3 regions of the Shewanella sp. HL-SH8 genome follow, and region 3 is predicted to be linked to each of the others. Evidence: predicted binding sites of a transcription regulator. Region 3 holds the regulator's gene; each other region holds the start of a gene.
What was found. Region 3 encodes LexA, which represses DNA repair genes until DNA is damaged. Its sites were predicted from a motif close to TACTGTATNNNNATACAGTA; they were not measured.
Positions count from the first base shown of each region.

Region 1 (11,194 bases), 840 kb from region 3:
CTTGTCCATCAGGACAAAGCTCTGGAAAGTTTTCTCCAAAACACCCTGTATCGATTAACTTTTGAATGAAAGCAACCAAACCACACCAGACATTGTAGGGAATTTCATTGTTTGTTCTCGACAATGCACCCCGTTCAGAATCACTAAAATATTTCATAATTTCCTATATCAGGTTTTATCAGCGTCTTTTGAGCTGAAGTAATCTACACCGATACCACTTCAAACAACCTTAACCAAAGATCAACGCACGTATATTGAACTAAAACATTTTCAAACTTGTTCTTCAAGGTTGGCAATGCAATTGCGCCACTCCATGATCCTTGGTAGTAAAGGGCTAAAAGCTAATTTTTTGTCATCGATGAGGAACGCTAAGACATTAGTTAGCGCATAATCGTGTGATCCTGAAATATTGAGGACACGTTTTAATGTACTTTCAGCTTGCTTTGGCAATTCATTTTTACCAAACCACTCGGCTTCATGTTTCCACCAGTTTGCTGATGCGTTCACTAAAGAAATGAGTGACACATTGTCGATCACTTTTGGCCCTAGAGAATAAGCCACTGACTTATCGACATTTTTCAGTAGTAATGTATCAACCAAATACTGCTGCATAACAGCAAACCCTAAGCCAACAAAATGTTCTGCTCGGTCATATATACCAGAAGATTCATCCACAAAGCTATCAGCAACCTCTTCCGATATTTGAGCTAACTTAGCATCAAGTAGCTCAAACGTTTCACTTAGGATCGAAAAGTTTAAGTCGATGATATCGCCACTAGATTTCAGAAACAATTTTAGTTAACTCCTTCTCACATAACACTGTTTTGACTATTTTAAGACACCTTGAATATACCGCTGATGCAATGGCGCATATCAATATGCAACAAAGAACCACTCACTGATGAGCCGATTAAATCAATTGGATTCCCGAATGCCTCTTTGGGCTGAGAATTAACATTTTAAATAACAATAGGTATTTCCCCGAAAACACTGCAATTACTCAGATGATTTAGCTAGCTTGCATAGAGGCCAGAAGGATTAAAATTCAACTTAGCTTGATGAAACTCTTTCAAGAGGCTTGTGCGCCAACCAAGCTCAGCACCGATATAGACAACGCCTTGAATGTCATTTTGGATCTCTACACCTTGCTTAACAATGGCTGCTACTTTATGTCTACCGAGCCTTGCAATGAAGTAACCATGTTCAAAAATAACATTTTGTCGAGCACGACCATTCAATTCACTAGCATTTTTGTGCTTACCTAAATCACATGGTGTATACAAAACAACAGCAAAGTCAGCATCACCACATCTTTCAATCTTTTCGATGATAGTATTACCACCACTAGCTTGGTCCATCAGCACAATCGGATCTAAACCTACTTTTCTAATGAAGTTTTCGACTTCTAACCTAAGCACATCATCATGACCATGAACGATAAAGACTCGCTGCTTGCTAGGTAGGTCAAAACTCAACGCCTGAGCAGGTGTTCTAACGGTTTGAGGAGGCTGAGCAACTTGCAATGACTCAGTAGGCAATGCAAAAATGCTCTCTAATTCAGCTTGGCTAACCTGCTTGGCTGGTCGAGTCGTTTTATGCTGTTGCGCAAGTCTAGCACCAGGTTTAATGTCCGCATTATAAGTACCACTGGCCAGCTCATTAACAATCTTTAGGCACTTCTCTCGAAGCTCATCACTATGATTTTGATTGCCGCTATAGCTATTAGCTCTTTGTTCGTCGTAGTTCTCAATTAAACCCAATAGAACATTACCAACAGTCTGATTGTCTTCTAAATCCCAAAAGCCTTTCATTCGATTGCCTTTAGAAGCTGAAGAGTAATTTAGAAAATACTTTTCATCTTCGATATCAATCTCAAATTCTTCAAAAAAGTTGGCAAAGGTTCTGTTTGAAAAGTCTAGGACGTAGCCACCGTCCATCTGAAAATACTTCGTTAATAAAGCTCTGTCTTTACGTGATATTGTTGCCATAAACCCTCCATATGCCACAACTTTACCATAAGGTTAATAAAGCACTGAAAAGAAAATTTAGTCTTGTCTACAGGTCTTAAACTGGGGCATCTACCAGAGGAAATTAGCGGGGTCAGGGTAAACATTTTAAGATAGTTAATAGACGCATGTTATTGAATAGCTTTATCTTCCTTAAATGGCGTGCTCGATAATAGTGCTCAAGTTTACCTAACTCTATCCTTAAGTTTGATACTTTAATCTACTTTATAGCTTTAATTCAATGTTTTAATACAAGTTATATTGGGTAGGTTAAGTCAATTCGTGACTTCAATCTAACTAATTGCCTGCCGCAGGTTCTTATACAGATGATATTTTCGCGTCTTCGATTTAACTTCATTTGTAACAATTCCATAAGAAAAGCTGGGATGTCCGTTTTAAATTGAGGTCATCGAGAAAAGGCCGTGAGCTTGGCATGGATGCCACGCTAGCTTTCGTTGGGCCAGGGACGGCTCATCGGAAGCGTTAGGGCTTTTCGACAATGGCCGAAGCCGGATACAGATGCAGTTTAAAGCTGGATCGATCCCCATCGAAAATCATGCGCTTTTCAGCATTTTTCGTCAGGGGCGGCAGGGTGATCCAAGAGGGTATTTCTGTTGATACCCTCTTGGTCTGGTGTGGGTGAAGCGCCACGACGTTGGTGGCCGCAGGCCATATTTCCAAACAAACTTTGGTGCATAAACAAGTTAGCGTTCAAGATTTTCCTGAACCATTGCATTAAAGCAGACTTATGATGGAAATGGGTTATTGAATGACATAAACGACAGGCAAAAAAAAGCCTACTCATTGAGTAGGCTGACATGGTTCAAGTATCCCGTTGGGGAACGGAAAACTAGTATCACTTGGGGATGTGATAAGGGAATCAATCAAGCTGATCAATTACCCGAGTCAAAACGTCAAAACGACGAAAAAAAGGTGGTGAATAGTCAAACGGAAATAAGTTGAACTATTTTAAAACTTCATGGCGAAAAAACCGCCGCGCAAAGCCTCTGGATTAATCCAAGTGTTTTGCCAAAATATCTTGCCATTGCCTAAATAAGACATAATAAATTCTCCAAATTAAAGTTGTATAAACCTAGTAGTGGTTCTGATCCGTGGAACTAACCTTTCTCAATCCATTGAGACAACTTTCTTTCACTCGATTCCTTGGAGATAACATCCATCCTGGATTTACTAGCATTGACGGTGTCTTGCTTGCCGACGAAGAGAATTATACAAAACTGTAATTTAATTACAAGCTTTATTTGATATAAATCACAAAATACCTTTATTCGGTAATAACATTACCAAATAAAGGTTTTAACAAACACGAAACAAACCATTAACAACAGTTTAATTCATTGTTTTTACTGACAAATAAACCGCAACCACTACCCGATAGCAAACTGTAATAAAGCAACCAAAGGTTGTGCTGTTGGCTTACCGTATAAGGGATCACCTTCAGTCGCGCTGCCGGCAATATCAATATGGGTATAGCTTAAAGGTTGACTGCTTTTTAAATGGTGGCTATCAAGTCCTGATGCTTTCACTAAAAATGCAGCAGGGTATTGATGTCCACGCGCAGTCACTGATGACGGGCCATTATTTGACGATATAACATCTGCCGCGCCATTTTTATCTGCAACCTTATCAAAATCTTCAGGGCGTAAGTATGACACCTCGAAAGGTTCTGCCCATTGCTGACCAATGTGTTGCAATGTTGCTGCTACGCCTTGCTGTTTAGCCACCGCATTTTCAACTAAGGCAGTATAACTACCATAGGCGCGTACAACATGACCGGTTAAGGTCGCTACCGAATATAATGATGGCGCAACCGATTGCGTTGCTTGAATGCGTAAATGCGACAGCAAATCAGCTAATACTAAGCGCCCTTCGGCATCAGTATTACCAATACGGACTCGAACACCTGCATGGCTAGTAATAATCTCATCGGTAACAAACGCTTCACTGCCGATACTGTTACGCACTAAACCCAGCTCGGCGATAACCTTAACGCCCTTAGGCTTTAATATTGATAGGGTTTTCATTAACCCAGCAACAGCTGCTGCGCCGCCTTTATCACGGCTCATGCCCGCCATGCCACCAGCAATTTTAATGTCAGCTCCGCCAGTGTCATATACCACACCTTTACCGGCAAATAGCAATGTTCGCTTAATTTCACCTTCACCGGTGTAAGCCACTTTCACCACCCGTGGATGATGGCGCGCAACATCAAATGAGCTGCGCCCCACTGCGCTTAACAAGGGGTAATCTTTTATTAAGGTCGCTTTATCTTCCACGACGGCAACATCAAGGCCGCTGTCTTTAAAAGACGCCACACAGTAATCAGCAAAGTGAATCGCACTCATGCGCTCAGGCTCAGTACCGCATAAATCACGCGCTAATACTCTGCCCGCTTCTAATGCATTTAACAGTTCACTTTTAGGTGAGCTGGCCATTAAGCCAATAGCGCTTAACGCTGACGTAAGTGAGTTTGCTTCACGGGTTTCAAGTGGTTGCCACAATGCTTGGCCGCAAGCCAGTGCAGCCACTTCAGTGGCAAAGCTAAAACGAGGGTCTTGAGACGATGCCACAATTAATAAAGGCTTAGTTGCTCCAGCATCTTTAGCAATATTGATCCCCTCTTTTGCGGCTTTGGCAAAAATGCGCACATCGGCATAGTCATCATCACCCGTTACTGGGGCAATAATTAATCGACCTCCGGCTAAGCCAGGGGCAAACAGTAATGTGGCTTGCTTGCCTACGCGGTGATCAATTTGCTTAGCATGTTCCGCCAATAAACTAATCTCTTGCTGGGTAACGTCAGTCAGATTGGCAGTGACGACGATGACGGCATCAAAACCTTCACCTTCAAAAATGGCTTGATCGTTATTTACATCTACTATTGGCACTTGAAACATGATTTTCCCTTATGCTTTATTGTCGATTATTCTTGGTGTGTGAACGGTCTGATTGATTTTTAATGTTAGCGTTAACGGTCATTCTAGAGTGAATTTTTATTTACACAATAACGTGTCTACTGCAAAGAAAAACCACGCAGTCACAATGGCAATTGAACAGCCTATGTTAGAATAATGGCATATTTTATCCTGATTGAGGACGTTTCGTGACTGCATTAAATCAATTATATCCACAACCTCTTTGGCAATGGTTCGAACAAATTTGTGCTATTCCCCACCCTTCTAAGCATGAACAAGCGCTATCAAGCCATATTCAACAATGGGCAAAAGGCAAAGGCCTTAGCGTGGTTGAAGATAAAGTGGGCAACCTCATTATTCGTAAACCTGCCACACCCGGTATGGAAGATCGCAAAATTGTTGTCTTGCAAGCTCATATCGATATGGTGCCACAAAAAAATGCCGACAAAGTGCATGACTTTGAAAAAGATCCTATCGAAGCCTATGTTGATGGCGAATGGGTTAAAGCAAAAGGTACAACATTAGGTTCAGATAATGGCATCGGTATGGCTTCGGCTTTAGCCGTGTTAGGTAGCGATGACATTAAGCACGGTCCATTAGAAGTCTTATTGACCATTGATGAAGAAGCCGGCATGACTGGCGCGTTTGGATTAGAAGCCGGTTATTTAGATGCTGAGATTTTGATCAACACCGACTCTGAACAAGAAGGTGAGATTTACATGGGTTGTGCTGGCGGTGTTGACGCCCAGATATCTGTGCCACTTTCATGGCAAGCGCCTGAACTCAGCAATCAATCGTTTAAACTGACCTTGTCAGGCATTAAAGGTGGCCACTCTGGGGTAAATATTCACCTTGGACGTGGTAATGCCAATAAACTGCTGGCTCGTTTTTTGTTTAAATACAGTGATGAATTAGCGTTAGAACTTGTTGATTTTACCGGTGGTTCATTACGTAATGCTATTCCACGTGAAGCGAATATCAGCTTTATGTTACCGGCTGAAAATGTTGATGGGTTAAAAACGGCTATTAGCACATTTCAAGCGGTGGTACGTGAAGAGTTAGCGATTGCCGACCCAAGCATGTTGTTAACCTTAGAAGCCATTGATGCACCAAGCAAAGTGATGGGCGAAGATGCGCAAAACAGCTTAATTGACTTACTACATGCCTGCCCTAATGGGGTAATACGTATGAGTGATGAAGTGGCTGGTGTAACTGAAACCTCATTAAATGTGGGTGTCATTAGCACTGAACAAGAAAGCGTTGAAATTTTATGTTTAATTCGCTCGCTTATCGACTCAGGCCGTGATGAAGTGCAAGGCATGTTAAATGCACTGACCAATCTTGCCGGAGCCAGTATTGAGTTTAGCGGCGCTTACCCTGGTTGGAAGCCGGATAACAGCTCACCGGTTATGGCCATTGTACGTGACACCTACAACGACATTTACAAAAAAGACCCAACCATTATGGTTATCCATGCAGGTCTTGAATGTGGCTTATTTAAAGAGCCTTACCCAACTATGGACATGGTATCTATTGGCCCCACCATTCGTTATCCGCACAGCCCGGATGAAATGGTTAACATTGAAACTGTAGGCCAATACTGGCAGTTATTATTAGCCGTATTAGAACGCATTCCAGCTAAAGCTTAATGCAAGGCTAGGCTTAATGCGATGTAAGGCAAGGCTTTAAGCCATTCAGCATAGAAACTTAAAACTGTAAATCGAGTTGGGCAACCGACTCAGTTTGCAGTTTTTTTTCAGCTGTTTCCGCCAACCCAACACTGACCCCAATTAACCTAATACCACGTTCATTACTTCTGGTCAGTGCTTGTTGTAGCAATTCATAAAATAGCTTTACCGATATTTCATCGCTGCGCTGCTCGATGGTGGTTTGTTTAAAATCGTTGAATTTGATCTTCACCACTTGCTTGTTGATTAATCGATCTTTTGCGCTGCGGCTAACCCGACTATCAAGCTCTTGAATAAGTTGCGGTAATACTTGGTGGCATTGGGCTAGCGTAAAAATATCCTGGGCTAATGTTGTTTCAACACCCACAGATTTACGCACTCGGTTATTGCTGATAGGCCTTGGATCGATGCCATTTGATCGTTCAATTAACACTGCGCCAAACTTACCAAAACTTTCCAGTAACTTTGCCTTAGGATACAGCTGCACATCGGCACAGGTTTCTAACCCTAATACCGACAATTTTTGCGCTGTGACTTTGCCCACACCCGGAATTTTCTTTAACGGTAGCGTGCGTACAAATTCAGGAATTTCATCGGGGGTAATCACATATTGACCATTAGGTTTATTTAAATCAGAGGCAATTTTGGCTAAAAACTTAATCGGCGCGACGCCCGCTGATGCTGTTAATCCGGTTTCTAACTCGATATCTCGGCGAATGGCCTGGGCAATTAAGGTCGCGCTGCCGTGGTATTGCTGACAGTCACTGACATCGAGGAAGGCCTCATCTAATGACAAAGGTTCAATCACATCACTGTAGCGGTTAAATATCTGTCTTATTTGTTGTGAAACATCTTTATAAACCTGCATCCGTCCAGGCACCAAAACTAAATGAGGGCACAGCTTTAACGCTTGATAGCTCGACATAGCTGAGCGCACACCAAACTTACGTGCCGCGTAGTTACAGGTACTGATAACACCACGGCGATCACTACGTCCACCTACAGCAATGGCTTTATCGCGTAATTCAGGAAAATCACGCATCTCAACAGCGGCAAAATAACAGTCCATGTCGATATGAATAATTTTGCGCATTGCTGATGCCATTAAGATTAAAAAGGTAACCTATAATACTGTATGTAAAAACAGTATTCAATGTATCCGCCAGATAAATAAAGCACAGCATTTAGATGAAATGGAATAGAAAATAAGTTGTGTGTTCCGACTAAGTATCTATTATGATAAATCAATTGGTTATAGGTTATTTACACGGATAAGTTAACACATGCATGTACCTGAAAAATGGCAAATGGACAGCTTAAGTGCCATACATCAGTTTATTGCACAACATGGTTTTGCGTCTGTCATATCAGCAAACTTAGCAGCCTCGCATATTCCGCTGATATTGAAAGCAGACGAGGGTGAGCATGGGGTACTTTATGGCCATTTAGCACGTAGCAATCCACATTGGCAGGATATTATAGACAGTTCAGTATTGTGTATTTTTAATGGCCCTCATGCCTATATTTCACCGACTTGGTATCATGCCTCCCCTGCTGTACCCACCTGGAATTACAGCGTGGTACACGCTAAAGGCACGGTTGAGCTCACCGACGATAAAACCACAATGGCGATATTAGAAACCACAATACAAAAATATGAACCGAGTTTATTAACGCCCACCCCTGAAAACCCTGAAGGTTTTATCCCTAAACAATTTCAAGATAAGTTAGCTAAAGGGATTGTCGGGTTTAAAATTGTGATTACTGAGCTACAAGGTAAACAAAAGCTTGGCCAGCATAGAAGCTCGCTCGATCAACTCGGAGTGGTTGCAGGATTATCAAAATCGACAGGCATAGATGAGCAACAGTTGTTGAAGTACATGATCAATCAAAATATTGCGCTAGGTTAACAGTAAGTACTTTCCCTAGCGACTTTTGAGCTAAACAGCATGATTTAGCAGCGCAACTTAACGACCAGGCTCAAAGGCATCGTATCTGGGTAACTGAGCATCTAAAACTTCCCAGTTTGCTTTGGATGAAACAAAGTTGTGCGAAATAGGCCTTTCAATTATGTCAGTATCAAGTATACCGAGTCGGATCCTGTAGCGCTGTGGATCTTGCTCGTTTGAACTGTACACAGGTGAGCCACAATAACTGCAAAAATGTCGATTTCGACCGGGCTTGAATGAAAATATACTTAAGCTATTTTTACCCGATACAATGTCAAAATCAGCCGCATTAATGAAACCATTTGTGGCGAATGCAGTGCCACTATTTTTCCTGCATAAAGAGCAGTGACAATGAATAATATCACTTATTTCGCCCTTTATGGTTATGCTAACCTCGCCACACAAACACTTTCCCTGATACATAATCGCCATCACCTTGTGCTATAAAAAAATTGCTCGTCAAACTAAAAGCTGTCGCCACTAAAGCCAGTAGCCACACCTAATAGCATGTTTAATGGTTATATTTAACCTAATCTAACGTTTGTGAAGACTCATTACTAATACAGTTTTTTATTATGGTTATCTTCACTGTCATATGACACTTGGCGAATATCAACAGCCACCTTAATGCTTAACAGCTTTTTTTGGATAAGTTTACTGAGAGCATCATTTTCAGGTGATGCCATAAAACGGTTGAGGTTATAAGGCGTATCGAAGACACATATAACCTGTAAGCTTTTAGGAAAGTCGCTGTAATTAACAATATGGGTCAACCATTCGAAACCGCTATATTCATTTAGGGCGATTTCACACACCTGGGTTAACACTTGTCGAATTTGATTGTCTATTTTTTTATCGGTTTTACGCATATATCACAGTGACCCAAAATTCAAATAACAGCAGGAAGGTGGAATAAGTTAGCCAGTGTAGCAAAGTTCACTGCTACGATTTAACATAAAAAAGCCCAACCCCTTTCGGGACTGGGCTTTAAAATCAACAAACGCCTCAATTAACAATGTTAATTAACGCATTCTTAGTCGATTAATTACATCTTAGTTTGCAGGTAATTCTGTAAACCAACACGCTCAATTAAGCGTAATTGTTTTTCTAACCAATACATGTGATCAGATTCAGTATCATCCAATAAGACTTCTAAAATCTCACGGGTTTGATAATCGCCTTTCTCTTCACATAATTTGATCACTTTACGTAAATCATCCGCCACTTTGTATTCATACTGTAGGTCGTTATTTAGCATTTCTTGCACATCTTTACCGATGTTTAATGCTTCGCGGCTGGCTACATCTGGCGTACCTTCTAAAAACAGAATGCGCTGCACTAGTTTAGCTGCATGGGCTTTCTCGTCATCAGATTCATGTAATATACGGGTATATAATTCGTCAAATCCCCAATCTTCATACATATGAGCATGCACAAAATATTGGTCCATTGCTGATAACTCACCGGTTAACAAGCTGTTTAATGCGTCAATAACTTCTGAATTGCCTTTCATAATATTGTCCTGTTAATCTTTAATTTGAGATTGAAGATAGTTTTGAATACCGATTTGTACTATCTGTTCTTGCTGAGATTCAATCCAATCTAAATGCTCTTCTTCATCTTCCAGCAGGTCTTCAAGTAAATCGCGGGTAACGTAATCTTGTTCTGTTTCACACAATTTGATCACATCACGTAATGCAGCAATTTGCTCGGTTACCGCTTCTTTATCACAGTCCAACATTTCTTCGGCATCTTCGCCAATACGCAGCTTGTCTAATTGCTGTAAATTCGGTAATCCCTCAAGAAATAATACCCGCTCAATAAGCTTGTCTGCGTGTTTCATGTCTTGAATTGATTTCTTGTATTCTTTTTCGTTGAGCTTCTCTAAACCCCAATGTTTGAACATACGCGCATGTAAAAAGTATTGGTTAATGGCGGTCAGTTCGAAAGTTAATACGCGGTTTAACTGACTAATGACTTTTGGATGACCTTTCATAATGATGTCCTTGATAGCTTAACTTGATCTGGATCAATTTAGGCTAGGATAGTACACCCAGCACGATATTGCAAATTATCCTTTAAATTCATATACATAGTATTGATAACCATTATCATTATAACTAAGGTTTGTAAACCAGATACAAATCGCAGCCATAAAAAAAGCCTTCAAAATGAAGGCTCTTTACAATGTAGGCTAGCTAAATTTTAGCCAGTAATGCGCTTATGTAACTCTTGAATCGAGTTCACATTAGTGCGGTCATCTGCAGCATGCGCTAGACATGTAGCAAATGCAGCATTCAGTGTTGTAGTGTAATTCACTTTATAACGCAGTGCTCCACGACGAATTTGACGTGAGTCTTCAATCGCCTGGCGACCTTCTGTCGTATTAATGATGTAGGTGTACTCATCATTCTTAATACGGTCAAGAATGTGCGGACGACCTTCATGCACCTTGTTCACTAAACGAGGGTTAATTCCCGCTTCACCCAATACCACTGCGGTACCGTGTGTGGCGTCAATCTCATAACCTAGCTCAATTAACTTAGCCGCTAATGCTGCTACACGTTTTTTATCACTGTTACGAACTGATAATAAGGCACGTCCAGACTTAGGTA
Region 1 covers NZ_CP195039.1:1,434,396-1,445,589, reverse strand. Annotated here, with positions in the region: gene ACRWQN_RS06420 (AbiJ-NTD4 domain-containing protein) at 1-157, opposite strand, end outside; gene ACRWQN_RS06415 (hypothetical protein) at 271-792, opposite strand; gene ACRWQN_RS06410 (TIR domain-containing protein) at 1,014-1,988, opposite strand; gene ACRWQN_RS06405 (M17 family metallopeptidase) at 3,395-4,924, opposite strand; gene ACRWQN_RS06400 (aminoacyl-histidine dipeptidase) at 5,131-6,591, shown strand; gene dinB (DNA polymerase IV) at 6,650-7,723, opposite strand; gene ACRWQN_RS06390 (FMN-binding negative transcriptional regulator) at 7,914-8,540, shown strand; gene ACRWQN_RS06385 (GFA family protein) at 8,598-9,002, opposite strand; gene ACRWQN_RS06380 (Fis family transcriptional regulator) at 9,137-9,448, opposite strand; gene bfr (bacterioferritin) at 9,625-10,092, opposite strand; gene bfr (bacterioferritin) at 10,105-10,575, opposite strand; gene carB (carbamoyl-phosphate synthase large subunit) at 10,785-11,194, opposite strand, start outside.
Region 1: dinB (DNA polymerase IV) is a predicted target of LexA. The motif match lies at 7,760-7,779, and genes of this name have one in related genera.

Region 2 (11,194 bases), 1.9 Mb from region 3:
GATATCAGTAAGCAAAAAGAAGACGCCATTCAAATAGAAAGACTAGCCTACTTTGACCCGCTGACAAAATTACCAAACCGTCGACTGTTAGATGACAGGTTAAAACAAGCATTAATATTGAGCCAACGTAGCAACCACTACGGAGCATTATTATTCCTTGACCTCGACAACTTCAAGACACTTAATGACACCCTAGGTCATGACATTGGCGATATGTTATTGCAACAGGTCGCTAATCGTTTAATCACTATTATGCGTAAAGGTGATACCATTTCTCGCTTTGGTGGTGATGAATTTGTCATTCTGTTAGAAAATTTACACATTAACGCCGTGATTGCCGCAACAGAGGTTAAAGCTATTGCGGCTAATATTTTGAACAGTATTAATCAGTCATACAATATAGCGGGGCATAGTTATTCAACTAGCACTAGTATAGGGGCTGCATTATTTCTAGGGCATAAAACAACTTCAGACGAATTGCTTAAACAAGCTGATATTTCCATGTACCAAGCTAAGAAATCAGGCCGCAATGCCTTTTGTTTCTTTGACCCCCAGATGGAGAGTATTCTTATCAATAAAGTTGAGCTTGAACGTGACTTACTATTTGCCCTAGAACACAATCAATTTCAATTATACTATCAAGTTCAAGTAGACAGTTCTAACACCCCTATAGGTGTAGAGGCCCTTATCCGCTGGATTAATCCGAAGAGAGGTATCGTTTCACCGTTAGATTTTATTCCACTAGCAGAAGACACTGGAATTATTCTCAATATAGGACAGTGGGTACTTGAATCGGCCTGTATTCAACTTAAAGCCTGGCAAGAAAATAACAGCACTGCGGGGCTATCATTATCTATTAATGTCAGTGCCAGACAGTTTCATCAAGCTGATTTTGTTGAAATAATAAAGAATAATATTGATAAATATAGTATTAATCCTAGTCTACTTAAAATTGAATTAACAGAAAGTATACTATTGAATAATATTGAAACCATCATTCATAAAATGAATACACTCGCTACAATGGGTATCCAGTTTTCATTAGATGATTTTGGAACCGGATATTCATCGTTACAATACCTAAAAACATTACCACTACATCAACTTAAAATAGATCAGTCGTTTGTTCGTGATTTAGGTGTCGATAAGAACGATAAAACAATTGTTAAGACCATTATTTCTATGGCGCACAGCTTAGGATTAAATGTGATTGCTGAAGGTGTTGAAACTTTGCCACAACAGCAATATCTAGTCAGCCAAGGTTGTACTCATTTTCAAGGCTACTTATTTAGTCGACCAGTACCCATAACTCAATTTGATATTTTATTCACTCAAGCCACTAAGTATTGATGATGGCAGAAGAATAGGGTAACGATAAGTAAACTATTGTGGATAATCTATCGCATCGCTATCACTATGATTGCAGGTACTAATTTGAGTTATTCATAACAGTGGCCAAACAGAATTAGCCACTGTTATGACATTGAGCCTAGCTAACAGCGATAAGTAACGACTGTACTAACTCAATGTAGGTATTGCCATCAGCAACGGCTTTAGATTTAAGATGATCAGCAAACCCTAATCGTGCACTCATCACTAGCCAAAATATGGCACTCAGCAAACCGACTACACGCCACAAGGTTGACTTTGCCCACTTAAGTGCCAACGTAATAGATAATACATAAAGCACAAAGCCGCCTAGCTTAGAAGAGGCCCAGCCGTTTACGAATGGATATAAGTTAAGTGGGTTAACCACGACAAGGTAGATAAAACTACAGATAAATAGTGTGTACAAAACATGCGGGCCGACCTTTAGCAGTTTGTTATTCACCTTGTCAGAACCTCTCATCGTTAACACAAAATTGATGATGAAAAATATAAACGTCAGTGCAATTATTGTCAGATGGGCGTGTTTAACTATCATGTACATGGTGTTATTCCCTAAAAAGTGATGTTGATTAAAACTAATACTATTGATTTATTAATTAAAATATAGTTAATCATAAGCATTTGAAACTAAAGGTATTTTTTAAAGCCTTTATATTCTTATACTACTTTATGTATCACTACGCGAAACAGCAACGTTAAGTTCAATCCAGCTTAAAATGCCGAATCAAAGATACCTTAACGATCAAAAATATGACGTTCGATATGCATGTTAACATTCAGTTCTTTATTCAATATTAATAGTACATTTATATTTCACATTAAAAGTGTTCTATCACGCAAAAATCTATGTACCTATATCTATCCTTGGTGATTAAGTGTCTTGATGAAAAGTACATTATACTCGCGACAAAGCAAGCAAATTGAGATGACGTGCCACTCGGCTTACAATTCAGTATTGATAACGATTCGTTACAGAATAGCTAACTGAGTGTTTATCTATTGGTGCTGAAATTCAGTTATAGTAATCGCCTAAAATAATAAGCCGAAATAAAGGCCAAATAAAAAGGATTTAGTCGATGTCAGGCAAAACACTCACTACAATAATCCCATTGCTGATGTTAATTCCAATGACGGCTTCTGCGAGTACTTGGGTTGATGTGAGTAATCAATACACCAATAAACAGATCCAGATAACCAGCCAGTTTCAACCCGAAATGGTCAGCTCAATAGGTATTTCAGAAGCCGACAATCTGTGTAGCAGTATTACCAAAGCACAACAAGATAAGTACATTAAAACGCTTAATAACAGTAAGAAAACCTTACTAAAAGCACTGGAAACAGAAACTCTTTTACCTGTTCGCCAAGATCTTAATATTATTATCGACGATATTGATCAGACTATTTTGGCAGACCAGTTAGATGATAAGTACATGTTACCTTGGGTTGATGTCCCATTAATTATTTTTAGAGGGGTATCGGCATTATTGGATCAGCAAATGGCTGACAGCCGCAAACAAGCTGCTATAACGCGTTTGGCTTGTTATGTCGGTAAAACCGGTCAACCCGCATTAACTGAGCAAGCAAAAACCTTGTTTGAAACCGCGTTAAACAATAAAGCATTACTCGGCCCAACTAAAGAAGAAGTAGAACAAGCATTAGCAAGAACCGACACTTTACTGCAAGGTTTACAGCAATTATTTGATAAAAATGACTTCAGTCAAGCCGACGATAATTTAGCGCTGTTAAAAAAACAAATTACAGATTACCGTCAATGGGCTGAAAAAACGGTTATTCCTCATGCGCGTACTGACTACAAATTGCCCTCTGAAATTTATGCGTTAAAACTTAAAAGTGCAGGAATTGATATAGACCCAAACTTGCTCATTGAACGTGCTAAAGCAAGTTACATGATCACCAAAGCGAACATGCAAGCTTTGGCTCCGTTAGTGGCAGCAAAGTTTGATATGCCATCGAGTGATTATCGCGATGTGATTAAAGCGCTTAAAAAAGACTCATTAGCCAACGATAAAATTGAAAACCACTATCGCGAAATTAACACTAAACTTGAAGGCATTATTACTGCGCAAGCGGTTGTCGACTTACCAAAACGTAATATGATTATGCGTCTTGCCAGCGATGCAGAGGCCGCGGGCAGCCCAGCACCACATATGTTGCCACCCCCGTTTATTGGTAACACTGGCGAGCAAGGTCAATTTGTACTGACAACCGGCAACCCCGCATTAAGTGGTGATGCCGCTTATGATGACTTTAACTTTAACGCGGTTGCGTACACATTAAGTGCTCACGAAGGTCGACCAGGGCATGAACTGCAATTTGCCGTCATGCTGGAGCAAGGTGTGTCATTGGCTCGAGTGTATTATGCGTTTAATAGCGTCAACGTAGAAGGTTGGGCACTTTATGCTGAAGCTGAAATGCTGCCTTATTTGCCCATTGAAGGCCAACTCATCGCCTTGCAACATCGTCTATTACGTAACGCCCGTGCCATGTTAGACCCGATGCTAAATTTAGGGTTAGCCACCAAAGAGCAAGCTTACAATTTATTAAGCAATGATGTGGTGTTCTCAAAAGCCGCAGTAAAACAAGAAGTAGACCGTTATACCATGCGTATGCCTGGACAGGCGGGCAGCTACTTTTATGGTTTATCAAGGTTACTTGAAATAAGAGCCGATGTTGAATTGGCCTTGGGTGACAAATTTGACCGTTTGGCCTTTAATAACTTCGTGCTAGAACAAGGCTTAATTCCACCACACTTAATGGCTGAAGCGGTTAAACAACGTTTTTTAACCCAAAACTAATCTATTACGCGAGCTATACGGTCAGCGATAAGCTCAGCGATAAATTGATGATAAAAATCCCATTTAAAGAGCACTTTAATGGGATTTTTTATTTAACATTCAATTCATTACTCGCGCCCAATAAACGCCATAACACTCACCACATACGCAGACTAAAGCTGATGTAGTGACTCATTTTATGGTGAATCGATTAACACCGCGTATTCATCTAAATTGGTGTGGCCTCTAGCCGTTAAAAATGACAGTAATGCTTCAGGGCTGCGATTTAATAATCGCTCGATTGGAAAATCCACTGCATCAATAACTTCAATGCACTTTTCAAAGCCGCCCAAGCTAAATGCAACGTGAGAGTCCGAACCCATCACTAATAATCCGCCAGCGTGTTTCACTGCACTCGCAATGTCAGTGCAGTTAGCTAAACTGCCTTTACGAGAGGTTAAGAAAGACGAGTTATTAATTTCAAGCGCGACATTGTGCTCAGCGGCGGCTTTCGCAACCCGTTTAATGTCAATCGGATATGACGGATTCCCGGGGTGGGTAATGATGTCAACGTGGCCACTTTTAATGCAATTGATAAGTGCCTGTGTATGCGCTTCCTGGCTAGATGGTGGGAATACCGGCTCATGAAAACCCGCCAAGACAATATCGAGATCGGTTAAATAGCTGCCGTAAAAATCAATTTCACCTAGATCATTTTTTATATTCGCTTCAATACCGCGCAGCATACCAACACCATCCACAATTCTTGGCAATACTCGCATATTCACAAAATGCCAAAAGTGGGGCGCATCTGCCATATCAGGCCCATGATCGGTAATAGCAAAAAGTTTAATGCCTTTGGTTTTGGCTATCGAAAAATAGTCATGAACAGTACTGTATGCGTGGGTTGAAGCTATGGTGTGTGCGTGGGTATCAACAGAGAATTTAATCACGGATCTGGCTCTCTTTATCAAAAACATAAACAAACAGTTTACGCTGTAAAGCATCTATTCTCTATTAAATATGCGCGGTTTAGATCTGTCATAAATCGCCCCGGCTTAAATTACCTTGTTGATTGATCTTGCTCTAAAGCTAAAAAATTGGGTGATGATTTTTTGATTTTAATTAAAAACTGGCAATAATCCTTCAATATAATACAATAACTGTATATTTATACAGTGGTGTTTATTATGCGCATTATTCCTATTCATGCCAGTGCGGGGATTACCGGTTTTGAAAGTCCTGCATCTGAGTATTTACAGTTATCGTTAAGCCTAGATGAACTATTGATTGAACATCCTAATGCCACTTTTATTGGCGTCGCGAGTGGTGACTCAATGCAGGGCGTCGGTATTTTTTATGGCGACCTATTGATTGTTGATCGCCATGAAACCGCCCGTCATGGTGATGTGATTGTTGCCAATTTTAATGGTGAGTTTGTGTGTAAAATTCTGGATAAAAACCGCAGGTTATTATTGTCATCTAATGAGTTATATCAGCCGCAAGCGATAAACTATTATGACTCATTCAATATTGAAGGCGTGGTGATTCGCTCTATTCGTTGTCATCGCCAAAGCCCTTTACTGGCTAGCTCGCCCCAGGTGAGTTAACCATGTTTGCTTTAGTTGATGCTAATTCATTTTATTGCAGTGCAGAGCAGGTCTTTCGTCCAGACTGGCGCGGTAAACCCATTATAGTGTTGAGTAATAACGACGGCTGCATAGTTGCGGCTAACCGTCAGGCTAAAGAGCTTGGCGTACCAAAGTTTTCGCCTTACTTCCAGGTTAAGCACTTGTGCCAACAAAAAGGCGTTATAGCCTGCTCAAGTAACTACGAGCTTTATGCCGATTTATCGATGAAAATGATGAGTATCATTGGCCGTTTTGCCCCCGAACAGCATGTGTATTCTATCGATGAAAGCTTTCTTTCATTTAAGCAGTGTTATCCCGCCATTCAATGTTTACGCACCCAGGGTCAATTAATTCGTCGTGCAGTATGGAAAGAAGCGCGTCTGCCGGTTTGCGTGGGCATGGGACCCACCTTAACCTTAGCGAAAGTGGCCAATCATGCCGCGAAGAAAATACAAGTCTACAAAGGTGTTTGTGTCATTGATAACGAGCCTGAGCGAATAGCCATTTTACAATCAATGAGTACCGGTGATGTTTGGGGAGTGGGTCGGCGTATTAGTAAAAAATTAGCTTTAATGAATATCAATAGTGCACTTGAACTGGCTAATATGCCCGCAGGATTAGCACGTAAACAATTCAGCATTGAAATTGAACGTACAGTGCGCGAGTTAAACGGCCAGGTATGTAAAGTATGGGATGAGGCGAGGGCAGATAAGCAACAAATCTTTTCTACCCGCAGTGTCGGTGAGCGTATTGTTGATTATGACTCATTGCTGCAAGCATTAAGTAAACATGTTGGTATTGCGGCGGTAAAGGCACGCAAGCAGGGAACACATTGCAAAACAATGATGCTGTTTGCCAGTAACTCACCCTATGATGACCATCCCGTCAACTTCAAAGTACTCGTATCATTTGCATGCCCGACAAATTGTACCAAAGAGTTAACTCAGGCCATGAGCAACGCAGCAGTAAAACTATTTAGAACCGGTGTTCACTATTACAAAATTGGCGTAGGTCTGCTTGATTTAAGCTGTGAAAAACACACCCAATTCGATTTATTTAACCCACCTAAAGCTAATCCAGCATTGATGAAAACGCTTGATGCTATCAATCAACGCTATGGCACAGATACCTTATTTGTAGCCGCTCAAGGCATTGAACATAAATGGGCCATGCGACGAGAATTACTGACGCCGCAATACACAACTAATTGGAAAAGCTTGCCAACAATTAAGTGCTAAAAAACAAGCCAATCTAAAAATCGTAAGGTAACTTGCACAGGCTGAACATTCCGAAACGAAGATAAAAGTGTTAGTCGATGATATTGTCGTCACAAAAAATGTCGTTACGGTGCACAAAATCCAATCAGGTTATCAACACAGGTAAATTTTACTCAACTTTGACGTTACATTATTGACGGCAACGCTCGAATAATTCGGAGTTTACGCTATTGCTTACACCATACTTGCGGCATAATGGCGTTAAGTATTTTAAACAGAGTCGTTATAATGGATAAGCAGCAAGACAGTTACATGACTGAAGAAACACTCATTGAAGTCGTCGAAAATCAAATCGCCGACAGTGAACCCAAAAAAGTAAAAGAAACCCTAATGCGTTTAGTCATGACAGGTACACCGCGTGAAGACGCTATTCAATTGATGGCTTGCGCGTTGGCTATCGAAGTTTTCGATGTCATGAAAAATGGTGCCTCTTTTAACGAAATACGTTATAGCCAGCATTTGGATGCACTACCGAATATAGATTGGATGGAAGATTAATAACAACTCATAAATTCCAGTTTTGTTAGTCCCGATAAATGTTGCCACCGGTAGAGTTTGAAAGTTCTCAACTCAAAGTGTCTAGTTTGACTTGACCAGTAAAGATAATTTTTTGATGATAATATCTACAGTCGTTACTTTTGAATATTATTTGACTTGTGATGATGATAATCGTCTAGTTACTATGCAATGCTTTCTTTTTTGACTAACTCAAATCAAAAACATACTCATGGATTTTAAAAGATCAGCAGCTCAAATAGGTTAATAAAGCGCGCAGATTAAGATGTTGCATCGTTAAGGTGCAACAAAGCCATCACCGTAAATATAATGGTCAAATTCAAAAACCAACATCCAAGAGTCACGAAGTGAAACAAAACTCATTTGGTATGAGAAACCACAGATGTAGGGAGGTTATGGTAATACACAAATATCCTATTTAACATAATATACATTGTGCGCAGTTATATGAGGGTGTGGTGATAGTGGCTATTTGTGCCTAAGGCGCTTCTTCTGTGATTAAACTCAAATGGCCGTTGCAGTGCTCACATGCAATGAATAACGAATCGTATTGGTCATTGCATGACGGCTTATGACAATCATCATATTGTCGCAGGGGTTTATCTTGGACTTGCCCGTGACTAACTTTACTCGAGTGTTGAACCGCTACTGCGCCAGAATGTGAAACGATTTGTTGTGGCGCCCGTATAAAAGATTCAATGCTTTATCAGTATCATAAGTACGCTCAGCCATATTACAGCGCTGGAGAAAGGATATGAATGTGACTAAGACTACACCAAGACTTTGGCCTCGTTATTAGACTCCACTTGCGATGAATGACAACTGATGTTCTGACAATGAATTCTGTTCTGACAACACCACAGGCACAACTGCCAAATAATCTGTTTGCTTGCTTTATCTAAGCATTGAATGTCGGCGGCACATAGGTGACCTTCGTTAATCAACTGTGCAATTTTATGCTCACTTAAACCAATATTAACGTTTTTCATATTCATCCCCATCTGAGTCATTAATCTATTATATGTTTTTGAGAATGATTATCAAATGCATTTGTGTGACTTTGTAATAGTTTTGTTTTTAAATTCATTTTGTTTTATTAATTCATATCTGGTCTACACTTAATCTGAATTAAAAAATAGATTCATCTTCACAATTTTCACTAAGAGAGGTGAGCAAATGCTTTTTGATATTGGGAAGAAAAAACCTTTGTTTTCAGAAAGAACCAATAAAGACCAACCGCCATCGCTTCCACCTTGGAAAATTCTAATTGTTGACGATGAACCAGATATTCATTCAGTGACTAAACTGGCACTATCTCGGTTTAAGTTAGATGGGCGATCTCTGGTATTTATAAATGCTTACAGTGGGTTGCAAGCTAAGGAGTTGTTACAACAAGAAAATGATATTGCGATAGCATTTATCGATGTTGTGATGGAAAGTGATCATGCAGGATTAGAGTTAATTAAATGGATCCGTGAAGATTTTAATAATCGAACCATGAGGATTATTTTACGTACCGGACAACCTGGCCAGGCTCCAGAAGAAGATGTGATTGTTAATTACGATATCAATGACTATAAAGCAAAAGCTGAACTTGATGCCCGCAAGTTAATGACCAGCGTGTACTCTGCCCTGCGCTCTTATCGCGATATTATGGAAATTGAGCAAGCCAGAATATCCCAGGCACAACATCGCCAAGGTTTAGAAAGGGTTTTACAAGCAACATCTGGTTTATTTGAGCTACGTACCTTACACCGTTTTGCTGATGGATTATTGAATCAAGTGGCATCACTACTTAATTTAAGTAATGAGACTCTTTTGTTAACATGTAACGCAATTGATGCAATTAGTGGCCATGTTGACAGTAAAAGTTTTGAAATTCTTGCCGGTACGGGCCGCTTTCAAGGCTGTGATGAAACTGCATTACCAGAAGATATTATCTCGTTACTCAATAAAGCATTAGATGAGAGAAAATGCCTTTATGAAAATAATTGCTTCATTGGCTACTTTCCAACCAAGTCAAGTCAGTGGATTAATATTTTATACATGGATGGCATAGATAAAATTAGTGACCTTGATAAGAAACTTGTCGATATTTTTGCTATCAATGTGGGGGTGGCATTTGAGAACTTACTATTGAATCAAGAGGTAGAAGATACACAATCTGAGTTAATCCTGCGTCTTGGTGATGTGGTTGAAAGCCGCTCTAAAGAGGCCGCAAATCATGTTAAACGTATGGCTGAATATTGCTACGAGTTAGCACTATTGGCTGGATTATCACAAAGAGACGCAGATTTAATTAAACGCGCTTCCCCTATGCATGATGTTGGTAAAATTGCCACCCCAGATTACGTGCTGCTTAAACCCGGTAAATTGGATGGTGATGAATGGGATATTATGAAGCAACACCCTACTATTGGTTATCAAATTTTAGCTAATTCAGAGCGACCTATTTTAAAAGCCGCGGCAATTATATCCTTACAACATCATGAAAAATATGACGGTTCAGGTTACCCCCAAGGTATTTCAGGCACGGATATTCATATTTTTGCTAGAATTGTGGCTATTGCTGACGTGTTTGATGCATTAGCGCATAAACGGTGCTACAAGGAAGCCTGGCCTTTAGATGAGGTATTAGCAGAAATGAGAAAGAATTCTGCCAGCCATTTTGATCCAGGCTTATTAACCTTGTTTATTGATAACATAACAATATTTGAAAGTATAAAAACACATTGGTTAGATTGTTAATTAGCTGATTTTTGTTGCGCATCAGCAAGAAAATCGAACCAAACAGAACGAGAAACACCTTCATGTTCAAATGACACGTTTGCGCGCCAAATCATATAATTGCTGCTGCAAGAACCGTATATCAATTGAGCATCAAATGATTGAGAGTTGGTCTTTTGCAAAAAGACCGGAATAATACCCATAAACATATCACGTCCTTCCACTGTCATTTTGACATCTGTGACCGGGATTGAAAATTGTATTGAAAGATCTATTGGTGATTCACTTGGTGCATTTGGCTGTTTAAATGTTAGCTGAACTTCAATATTATCAACTTTCTGATTACAAGACCCCGTATAAAAGTCGCACAAACTGGTATCGGCTTTAAAAGATGATTCAACTTCAACTTTATTGGAGTCGCATGCTATTAAAAAACATAGTGAAAATAAAAAAATACCTAAAAGTGACTTCTCTAGCACAATATTTAACCTAATTATTCAAATTGATAACATTATCTTTCAGACATTGATCTAGATCAAGATTCTACACTCGAGTTAAGTTTCTTTTTTGATCTAGCTCAAGTATCATTGCACCACCACGCGTTTGATAGCTATTTCGCGTGTCAACACCTTGACAGTACTTGATAAACAAGACAGTAAGTCTTATTTAAGCAGATATTGTCTAATCAACCGGTAAAGTCTAACTTTGCCAATAAGTAATAAGCCGTGGAAGCATTATGATGAACCATTCCCAGTCTACAGGCGCTGATTACAATTACACTATTGTCCGCCAATTTGCCTTAACCACAGTTTTGTGGGGTATTGTTGGTATGTCAGTAGGTGTATTGATTGCTGCTCAG
Region 2 covers NZ_CP195039.1:2,514,158-2,525,351, forward strand. Annotated here, with positions in the region: gene ACRWQN_RS11050 (EAL domain-containing protein) at 1-1,350, shown strand, start outside; gene ACRWQN_RS11055 (SirB2 family protein) at 1,490-1,930, opposite strand; gene ACRWQN_RS11060 (DUF885 domain-containing protein) at 2,466-4,205, shown strand; gene ACRWQN_RS11065 (phosphatase) at 4,382-5,134, opposite strand; gene ACRWQN_RS11070 (LexA family protein) at 5,375-5,794, shown strand; gene ACRWQN_RS11075 (Y-family DNA polymerase) at 5,797-7,053, shown strand; gene ACRWQN_RS11080 (hypothetical protein) at 7,321-7,590, shown strand; gene ACRWQN_RS11085 (hypothetical protein) at 8,379-8,597, opposite strand; gene ACRWQN_RS11090 (DUF3369 domain-containing protein) at 8,785-10,356, shown strand; gene ACRWQN_RS11095 (hypothetical protein) at 10,353-10,814, opposite strand; gene ccoN (cytochrome-c oxidase, cbb3-type subunit I) at 11,072-11,194, shown strand, end outside.
Region 2: ACRWQN_RS11070 (LexA family protein) is a predicted target of LexA. The motif match lies at 5,346-5,365, and genes of this name have one in related genera.

Region 3 (11,194 bases):
CTTTACACCACCGCCGACTTTGTCGGTAATGTCATAAAGGGTATAAGAGAGAGTCAATGTATGAATGGATTCTGGTAAATCAGGATCCACGTAAAAAACCAGTGGAAGTTCAGCGCTTGCTGATGCCGCTAGCGGTTGTTGATTAAAACAAAAACACTCTGTTTTATTAAAATAGGCTGCACCTTGACCAGGTGATACTGAAGGTATCGCCTGGCCAACCGTGTCTTTTGTCGATAAGTTTTTGGCATAAAACTTCGCATGGGTAAGCTCTCCAGGGTGCACTGTAATACGATTGACCTGAGGCTTAAATTCCCACGACATATCAGATTGCACCTGCGCGACAAATTCAATGGTAACGGTGCGGCTTTTATCTACAATCACCGCTTGGTAAGTGCTGGCGGTGCTTTGGGGTTTGCCATTAATCCCCAAGGCATCACATAGCACGTCATACAAAGGCACCAACGCAAAACCAAAGCCGAACATACCCACAGCGCCCAAAATAAGCAGGGTCAGTAATTTACGATTCGATTTTGTTGGCTGATTCATCTCATTTTATCTCTGGTGGGGTAGTAAACGAGTGATATGGAGCAGGACTCGGAAGGGTCCATTCCAATCCTTCAGCACCTTCCCATGGTTTATCTGGTGCTTTTTCACCACCTTTAATGCATTTAAGCACTACTGCTAAGAAAATAAACTGAGACAATCCAAAGGCAAATCCACCAATTGATACAATCTGGTTAACGCCGGCAAACTGAATTGCATAATCAGGAATTCGACGTGGCATACCAGCAAGTCCTAAGAAATGCATTGGGAAAAACAGCACGTTAACCGAAATGACCGAGCACCAGAAATGCCATTTACCTAAGGTTTCGTTGTACATATGACCGGTCCACTTAGGTAACCAATAGTAAGCAGCGGCCATAATGGAAAATATTGCCCCAGTAACCAGTACGTAATGGAAATGAGCCACCACAAAATAGGTGTCATGGTACTGGAAATCTGCCGGTGTAATGGCCAGCATTAACCCTGAGAAACCGCCAATAGTGAACAAAATAATAAAGGCGATAGCAAACAGCATGGGCGTTTCAAACGTTAAAGAACCGCGCCACATGGTTGCTACCCAGTTAAATATTTTTACACCCGTTGGTACGGCAATCAGCATGGTGCAGTACATGAAGAACAGCTCTGCAAATACCGGCATACCCGTGGTGAACATATGATGTGCCCACACTAAGAATGACAGCACCGCAATACTGGCGGTCGCATATACCATTGACGAGTACCCAAATAGCTTCTTACGGCTAAAGGCGGGCACAATGGCAGAGATAATACCGAATGACGGTAAAATCATGATGTACACTTCAGGATGACCAAAGAACCAGAAAATATGCTGGAACATAACAGGGTCGCCACCACCTGCGGCATCAAAAAAGCTGGTGCCGAAGTATTTATCGGTTAACACCATGGTGACCACACCGGCCAGTACCGGCATTACCGCAATCAGCAAGAATGCGGTAATAAGCCATGTCCACACGAATAAAGGTAACTTCATCCATGTCATTCCTGGTGCGCGCATATTAACTATGGTCACAATCACGTTGATTGCGCCCATAATCGAGCTAATCCCCATAATGTGTATCGAGAACACAAACAGTGCTGTGCTATCTGGACTGTAGGTCGTAGATAAAGGCGCGTAGAATGTCCACCCAAAGTTAGGTCCACCGCCTTCCATAAATAATGTGCTAAGTAACATGGTAAAGGCGAAGGGTAAAATCCAAAAGCTCCAGTTGTTCATGCGAGGTAATGCCATATCTGGCGCACCAATCATCATAGGTATTAGCCAGTTAGCTAAGCCGGTAAAGGCTGGCATAACAGCACCAAATACCATGATAAGGCCATGAACTGTGGTCATTTGATTGAAAAAGTTAGGTTCAACTAGTTGTAAGCCTGGTTGAAATAACTCAGCGCGGATCACCATTGCCATGGCACCGCCAGTTAGAAACATAATAAAACTAAACCATAAATACAAAGAGCCAATGTCTTTATGGTTAGTGGTTAGCAGCCAGCGCATAATGCCCTTAGGGGCACCATGATGATGGTCGTCATGGACTGCAGTATCGTGCGTTGATGTACTCATTAATTATCCCCTACTGTCCATGGCTATTGACATCGGCTGCTTGCACCGTATCGCCTGAATTGTTACCCCATGCATTACGCTCGTAAGTGATCACCGCTGCCATTTGGCGTGGTGATAATGAACTGGCGAAAGCTTGCATCGCGGTACCAGGTTTACCGTTGTGAACGATATTGATATGCGCATCAACAGGGCCAATAATTATGGGACTACCAATCAATGATGGGAACGCACCAGGTAAACCAGCACCTGTTGCTTGATGACAAGCAGCACAAGACGATGTGTATACCTGTAGACCTTCGGTCATTAACTGCTCATAAGTTAATTCCGTCAAATCTACCTCTTTCACCTCGGCGACAATGTCGACAGCTTTGGTAACTGCAGCATTGACTTGCTCAGATGGATCGGCAGATACAACTGCTTGAGTGCTGGTATTTGCTGGATTAGGTTCTGCTGCATTAATACCACTGGCAACATTGCTTACATCAACAGCCTGAATAACATCACCGGAGTCGTTCCCCCAAGCATTACGCTCATAGGTGACAACCGCGGCAATATCTTTGGCGGTTAACTGTTTTGCAAATGATTGCATTGCTGTTCCAGGCTTACCATTAAGCACAATATTAATATGGCCATCGACAGGCCCCTTAATGAGTGGGCTGCCAATAAGAGATGGGAATACACCGGGTAAGCCTGCACCATTAGGTTGGTGACATGCTGCACATGTAGAGAGGTAAATTTGTTCGCCTTTGGTCATTAACTCTTCTTTTGAAAGAGTTTCTGACAAGGCTGCTTGAGCCGCGGCAGCTGCATTATTGGCAAGCTGTTTTTGGTCTAAAAGCCACGCATCATATTCCGCTTCAGGCAACGCCTGAACCACAATAGGCATAAATCCATGGTCTTTGCCGCATAATTCAGCACATTGACCACGGTAAGTTCCTGCTTTATCAATTCGTGTCCAAGCTTCGTTAATAAAGCCTGGGTTAGCATCCTTTTTAACCGCAAAAGCTGGAACCCACCAAGAGTGAATAACATCATCTGATGTCATTAAAAAACGCACTTTCCGATTGAGAGGCAGTACCAAAGGTTTGTCTACTTCTAATAAGTAGGTTGCGCTTTTAGTTTCATCACCGTCAATTTGGGTGCGAGGAGTGGATAAAATGCTATAGAACTCGACATCTTCATTAAAATAACTGTAATGCCATTTCCACTGCGAACCAGTGATCTTAATGGTTAAGTCCGCGTCAGACGGATCTTCCATAGCGATAAGGGTTTTAGTGGCTGGAATGGCCATACCAATTAAAATAACAAATGGGATCACGGTCCAAGCAATTTCTACTTTGGTACTTTCATGAAAATTTGCCGCGACCGCGCCTTTGGATTTACGATGATAGATCATTGAATAAATCATGATCCCGAACACCACAACACCAATAGCACAGCAAATATAAAGAATAATCATATGGAGGTCATAAACCTGGCCACTGATATTCGTTACACCCTTTGTCATGTTGAGGGGCATTTCGTTTGCCCCAAGTGGAGGTGCCAGTAACACCGCCATTACACAATACAACCATTGCTTCACAAGACTTCTCCTCTGCCAATTGCGAATAGCAACTACAAAGAAGAGTCACACAGTAAGTCTCTGCTCTATGTAAACTCTTCGGTTCCCAAAAAAGCTTGATGACCTCAAAGTACCCTGGTGGTTGTAAGCGTGTAAGGCTTACGGATTTGTATTTATGTGCACCACGCTGGCACCTACAACTGAACCTATCAATTCTGATTTGACGCTTTTATCTGTCAGATAAAATCTAGACTGTAGCGTTTCAATTAGGTTAAAAATGTTTCAACCCTGTTAAATACATTACTTGTAGATTAAACATTGATCAAGATCACTTTTATAGCTAATTAACTGAAAGTTTGCATAAAAAAGCCCTGTACATAGACAGGGCTCAGTAAACACGGCGTTTAGTACTAATGAAATGAAGTGAAATTAATTGTTTTAACAGCATTATTTTGATTTGAAATAATCGCTTTAGTTGCCAAATTAGTGCCTAAGTGAGTGCTTACATCTTCAATAACGACACCTAATGCTCGGGCACTTTTTGCGACTAACTCTAATCGGCGACTGTCGCGTGCATCTAAAGGTTGAGTCCATGAAATAACGGCACTTGATGTACCACTGGTTAATGCTTTTTCCATTGCCCAAAGTGTTTCAATTTCATCCTTTGCATGTACTAACAATACGCGATCCATTCTTACCCCAGCACTAGCTAACATCTGTTTGTAATTGATATTGGCAGGGTTAATTAGCACTATCCAGCGACCTTGTTGGCTTAATTGTGCCAATTGGCTAGCATATTGACTGAGTTCCACTTTACCATTGGTTTCGGTTTGAAGTGTGGTGATAGGCTGCGCTAAATTAATATCTGCAGTTGGCAAATCTACCCATAAACCAGGATGACGAGGGGATGTACCCATTAGTTTGTTCATAACCATTCTCCATTACGAATTACACCAACTGCAAGCCCTTCAATAGTGAGGCTTTGGTAACTTAAATCGACTTCGATAGGTGCATACGCTTCATTTTCAGCATGCAAATATACGACATTGCCTTTTTTCTCAAAACGTTTCACTGTCACATCATCTTCAACACGAGCAACAACGACCTGGCCATTTCTGGCTTGCTGTATTTTATGAACGGCGAGTAAATCACCCTCTAAAATGCCGATGTTTTTCATGCTGTCACCGCGAACCCTTAACAAAAAGTTTGCGGCAGGTTTAAACATATTAGGATCAACTTGATAGTACTGTTCAACATGCTCTTGCGCTAAAATGGGCTCACCGGCAGCGACTTGGCCAATTAAAGGTAAACCTGTTTCTTCAGGTTCGTCTTCTTGGGTCAATCGTATACCGCGAGATGTGCCGGGCATGATTTCAATAAACCCTTTTTTAGCCAAGGCTTTTAAATGCTCTTCAGCGGCATTTGCGCTTTTAAAACCTAGGCGTGTAGCGATTTCTGCACGAGTAGGTGGCATACCAGTTTCAGAGATATTGTTTTTAATAAGCTCTAAAATTTCAGCTTGGCGTGGTGTTAAGGGTCTCATGTTATTTCCTGTCTTTCTATACAGTAACTGTCATTATATACAGTGTTTGTGTTTGCGCAAGTATTCACCAATTATTTTTTAATTTTATTATTAAAAATGATTTTTTTACTCTATTTATCAATAGTATGTTTTACTTTATTTGTTATTGAATTTAAAAGCGCTGCTTGATGCGTACAGCATATAGTGAAAGGTAACCAGTTTCTGGTATCCTATGCGCCCATATTAAAAGGGCTTTATTGCGAATATTATTATGTCAAAACCAGATTCAATCATGCTTAGACTGTTACGCAGGGTTCAAAAGCTGATGGTGCAAACGATAGTTGTGCCACATGACCCATTTGCAGATCTAAACTTCGATCCAGACAAGCCCATTGTTTATGTCATGAAGACAGAGTCGATCAGTGACACTGCAGCATTAAGCGAAATGACCCAGGGCCTTGGCTTACCAAGTCCTTACGAGCCTTTACAACTTGATGGTATGAAAGTGCCTCGAGTCGTTTGTTTAGAAGGGCGAAAGCCCATTATTGGTAAACGAGAAGGTGGCGAAAAGTTTTTACACTTTTTTACCAGTTTATTAGCACTTCACCGTCAGCAGCCAGAGTTAGACATCCAACTAGTACCAGTGAGTCTTTACTGGGGCCGTACTCCGGGCAAAGAAGATGACACAATGAAAGCCGCTGTGCTTGAACGTGAAAGCCCTACCTGGTTACGTAAATGGTTAATGATTCTATTTCTAGGTCGCCATAGTTTTGTGCAGTTCTCTAACGCAATGTCATTACGCTATTTAGCCGATGAACATGGTACTGATGAAGCCATTGCCCATAAATTAATTCGGGTGGCTCGGGTACATTTTCGCCGTCAACGTAAAGTCATGACTGGACCACAACTGCCTAACCGTCAAGCTCTGTTTGCTTCGTTATTAAAGTCTGAATCGATCAATAAGGCCATTGAAGAAGAAGCGGCAAACAAGAAGATTTCCAAAGAGAAAGCGCGTGAAACTGCGATTGAGTATCTGGACGAAATCGCGGCCGACTATTCAGATAGTTTAGTACGTATTGCTGAGCGTTTTCTCACCTGGTTATGGAATAAGCTATACAGTGGTATTAACATCAAAGGCGCTGAGCAAGTGCGCCAACTGCATCATGACGGTCATGAAATTGTATATGTGCCTTGTCATCGCAGCCACATGGACTATTTACTGCTGTCTTATATTTTGTATTACCAAGGTATGGTGCCGCCGCACATTGCAGCCGGTATCAACTTAAACTTCTGGCCTGCAGGCCCAATGTTCCGTCGTGGTGGTGCATTTTTCATTCGCCGTAGTTTTAATGGCAACAAACTGTATACCGCTATTTTTCGTGAGTATTTAGATCAACTGTTTGCTAAGGGCTACGCCGTTGAATACTTTACCGAAGGTGGTCGTTCACGCACTGGTAGATTGCTTGCACCTAAAACCGGTATGTTAGCCATGACAATTAACAGTGTGCTGCGTGGTATTGAGCGGCCGGTGACGTTAGTGCCTGTTTATCTCGGTTATGACCACGTGATGGAAGTGGCTACTTACCATAAAGAATTAAGTGGTAAGAAAAAAGAGAAGGAATCGCTTTGGCAGGTATTTGGTGCTATTCGTAAGCTGGGTAATTTTGGCCAGGGTTACGTAAACTTTGGCGAGCCAATCAATTTACAAAACTTTTTGAAACAACAATCTCCTGATTGGCGTGAAGAGATTGCCAAAGATCCTGACCAAAAACCATCATGGGTTACGCCTGCGGTAAACGTACTTGCCAACCAGGTGATGACCAACATAAATGGTGCCGCTGCAGCAAGTTCAGTCACGTTAACCAGTTTAGTATTACTGGCCTCAGAGCAAAATGCGTTAGAACGTCATCAGCTTGAGCGTCAGCTAAATTTCTATTTAAAACTGTTAAAGCAAGCACCTTATTCAAGCTATACATCGGTTGCAGAAGGTGATGGTCCATCCATTGTTAAGCATTGCTTATCACTCAATAAATTTACCTTAGAAAAAGACCCACTAGGGGACATTGTCGCAATTGACCCTAACCACGCTATTACCTTGAGTTATTATCGTAATAACATTATTCATATCATGATTATTCCTTCCCTAATTGCCAGTTGTTTAGTGCGCTATGAAGAATGTAATCGTGAACAAATTCTGGCAGTGGTTGAGGACTTTTACCCGCTGATGAAAGCAGAATTATTTATGGGTATTGCTGATCTTCCCGCTTATGTTGATTTAGTGCTTGATCAAATGGTTGAGGAGAATTTAATTAGTGGTGATAAACGTTGTGTTGTTGTCCAAGCGAATATCACCCAGTTAGAGCTATTAGCTGAAACCGTCAGTGAAACATTACAGCGTTATGCCATTATCTTTAATTTGTTAGGGATCAAACCTGAATTAGAGCGTGCTGAGCTTGAACGAGACAGCCATTTATTGGCCCAAAGGTTAGGGGCGTTGCACGGTATTACTGCACCAGAGTTCTACGATAAAAAATTGTACAATACCCTGAGCGTGAAACTAAAAGAGCTAGGTTATTTATGCAGTCGTGAGCCATTAGATGAAGTGTTCCGTATACGCGACCACGCGAATGGATTATTACGTCCATCAGTGCGACAAACCATTGAAGATAGCGTAAACGCGGAGCATTTAAATTAATGGCAAACCACATGAATGCGGCTAAAAATAGCCCCAAAAGTAAGTCTCTTATTGGTGGGGCAATGATTATTGCTGGTACGACTGTTGGCGCGGGAATGTTCTCGTTGCCCGTGGTCGGGGCAGGTATGTGGTTTAGTTATTCTGTACTGATGTTAGTAGGTATTTGGTTTTGTATGCTGATGTCTGGTTTACTATTACTGGAAGCCAATTTACATTTTGAGCCTGGGGCCAGTTTTGACACGTTAACGCGTGATACGCTTGGGCAATTTGGTAGAATAGTCAATGGCTTATCAATTGCTTTTGTGTTGTACATCCTAACTTACGCTTATATTAGTGGCGGTGGCTCGATTGTTAATCATAGTCTGCAGGCCATTGGCATCAGCTTACCGCAAAGTATCGCCGGATTAGTGTTTGCGTTGGTGCTTGCACTTATTGTGTTAATCAGCACTAAAGCCGTTGATCGCATTACCACCATTATGCTTGGTGGTATGGTGATCACTTTTTTCTTAGCTACGGGTAACTTATTAATTGAAATAGATCCAAGTCGATTGTTTGAGCCTGATGGTGAAGCTCGATACTTGCCTTATATGTTAGCTGCATTGCCATTTGGCCTGGCCAGTTTTGGTTACCATGGTAATGTACCCAGTCTGGTTAAATATTACGGTAAAGATGCCAAAACCATTGTAAAAGCTATCGTACTAGGCACAACCATTGCTTTGGTGATTTATGCCTGTTGGTTAGTGGTCACTATGGGTAATATTTCTCGTGCTATGTTCTCAGATATTATTGCCCAAGGCGGTAATATGGGGGTATTAGTGGCGGCCTTATCTGAATCCATCGCCAGCGAAAATTTATCACGCGTACTGACCTTGTTTGCCAACTTAGCGGTTGCCTCATCTTTCTTAGGGGTGACATTAGGCTTATTCGATTACCTAGCTGATTTATTTGGTTTTGATGATTCACGTACTGGTCGATTAAAAACCGCAGCAATTACGTTTATTCCACCAACAGTATTAGGGTTACTCTTTCCTAATGGTTTTTTAATGGCTATCGGTTTTGCAGCTTTAGCCGCAACCATTTGGGCAGTTATTGTACCTGCACTATTGGCTTATAAAACCCGTCAGCTCTATCCAAATAGCCAAAGCTTTAAAGTACCAGGAGGCAATATGTTGATCGTTATTGTGGTGTTATTTGGGGCATTAACGGCAACGTGTCACTTGTTGGCCATGGCGGATATTTTACCGGTTTACCAGTAGGTTTTTGACAGGCTTACATAATAAAAAGTCTTCTTCGGAAGACTTTTTGCATTTATGGTATTTTGTAGCTTAACTGTGGGCAATAAAATACTTGAAACCCTATGTTAAGAATTAAAAATGAAGGAGGCATGTTTTAATCATTACGTTACCCTCCCATGTTATAAGGCAGATGAAACATAAAACAAATAAACTTGTTGATAACAGATTGTTTTTATTGCTATGTTAATTTTTTAATTTAAGGATGAAATTGTTATGTCAGACCTGCTACTAACACAACTAAAAGCGATTGATCGTAAAATGCTGATGATTGCCATTATTGATTTTCCAGGCAGCCTTCTGTTTGGCTTAGGCTTGTATGGCATATTTGCTGGCTTTGATAAAAACTTTTTACCTATGTTGGCGGATCAACAAATCATTTACGCCATGATCCTTGTAGGTGGGGGGATAATGCTGTGGGGTGGTTGGAAGATGCTTATACTAGCCCGTGAAAAACAGCATATTTTGGCTCAACATAAATAATTAAATTAGCGGGTCATGGCATAAAATGAGATCTGTGTTGCAATTATACTGTTGATATTTCGTGTCTTGTTGTTAAGCCACCTCCGTTGTATTAAGTTTAGTTTAAGGTTTGAGTGAGTAATAGTTAGTCAATTATTGATCAGCTTCAAAGTTTAAGTGATGAATTCTACCTATTACCTAAATCTAGAGGCATATCAGATTTTTTCGTGCCACAACACTCTACACTTACTCAAAATTAATAATATATAAAATGTTGTAAAACGGAGATGTGTGATGAACTGGCGAACCCTATTTAAACCAAGCACAAAATATTCCATTATCGTATTGATTTTAGTCGGTGTGATTTTAGGTGTAGTTGGCTATTTTGCAACTCAGCAAACCTTACATGCAACAAGTACAGATGCTTTCTGTATGTCTTGCCACAGTAACCATTCTTTAAAGGATGAAGTATTAGCGTCAGCTCATGGTGGTGGCAATGCAGGTGTAACAGTGCAATGCCAAGATTGCCATTTACCCCATGGCCCAGTTGATTACTTGATCAAAAAAATCATCGTTTCTAAAGATTTATACGGTTTTATCATGATAGATGATTTCAATACTCAAGCATGGTTAGATGAAAACCGTAAAGAACAAGCGGACCTAGCATTAAAGTATTTCAAATCTAATGATTCAGCTAACTGTCGCCATTGCCATACTCGTATATATGAAAATCAGCCTGAAGGCATGAAGAAAATGGCGAAAAAAATGCATGAAAATAATTTCAAAAAAGCACCCGAAGACAGAAAAACCTGTGTTGATTGCCATAAAGGTGTCGCCCATCCTTACCCTAAAAAGTAACTTGGCTTAGGCTACTTAATAAAAAAACCTCGTTCAAGTGAACGAGGTTTTTTTATGGATGATTATTTAAAGTGTGCTTAACGGTATTGAGTGAGTTTATGGTACTGGTTGATAAGCATACAAACGGTAACTCACTTGTCCTGCTGTTTTTTGTTTCAGCGGTAACCAGCTTGAGGGAATAACCAGATCAGTAAGATCGGTTTCAGTTTCAAGATAAATGAGTGCATTGTTATTTAACCAACCATGGGCCATTAATAACTCTATAGTCTGTTTGGCCAAACCTTTACGAAAGGGAGGGTCAATATAAACCACATCAAAACCTTGATCTGTTCCTTTAGCCAATAACTGCAAACTGTCACCATTAATCACTTTGGCATTGATGCAGTTAAGGGTGTGCAGATTTTTGGTCAGTTGGTTGGCAGCACTTTTTTGTAATTCAAACATTAACGCAAATTCGGCATAACGTGATAACGACTCTAGGCTTAATGCCCCGCTTCCGGCAAAACAATCTAATACTCGAGCGCCCCGAATATCAACCGATAGCCAGTTAAATAAAGTTTCACGCACACGGTCTGTGGTAGGGCGTAAGCCTTCTAAATCATGGATCGGCAGCTTACGAGAACGCCATTGTCCAGAAATAATTCTGACCTGCCCACTACTGCTATTT
Region 3 covers NZ_CP195039.1:596,762-607,955, forward strand. Annotated here, with positions in the region: gene ACRWQN_RS02695 (cytochrome c oxidase assembly protein) at 1-546, opposite strand, end outside; gene ctaD (cytochrome c oxidase subunit I) at 548-2,137, opposite strand; gene coxB (cytochrome c oxidase subunit II) at 2,148-3,719, opposite strand; gene ACRWQN_RS02710 (cell division inhibitor SulA) at 4,109-4,627, opposite strand; gene lexA (transcriptional repressor LexA) at 4,624-5,241, opposite strand; gene plsB (glycerol-3-phosphate 1-O-acyltransferase PlsB) at 5,492-7,915, shown strand; gene mtr (tryptophan permease) at 7,915-9,171, shown strand; gene ACRWQN_RS02730 (hypothetical protein) at 9,424-9,690, shown strand; gene ACRWQN_RS02735 (NapC/NirT family cytochrome c) at 9,964-10,527, shown strand; gene rsmD (16S rRNA (guanine(966)-N(2))-methyltransferase RsmD) at 10,624-11,194, opposite strand, start outside.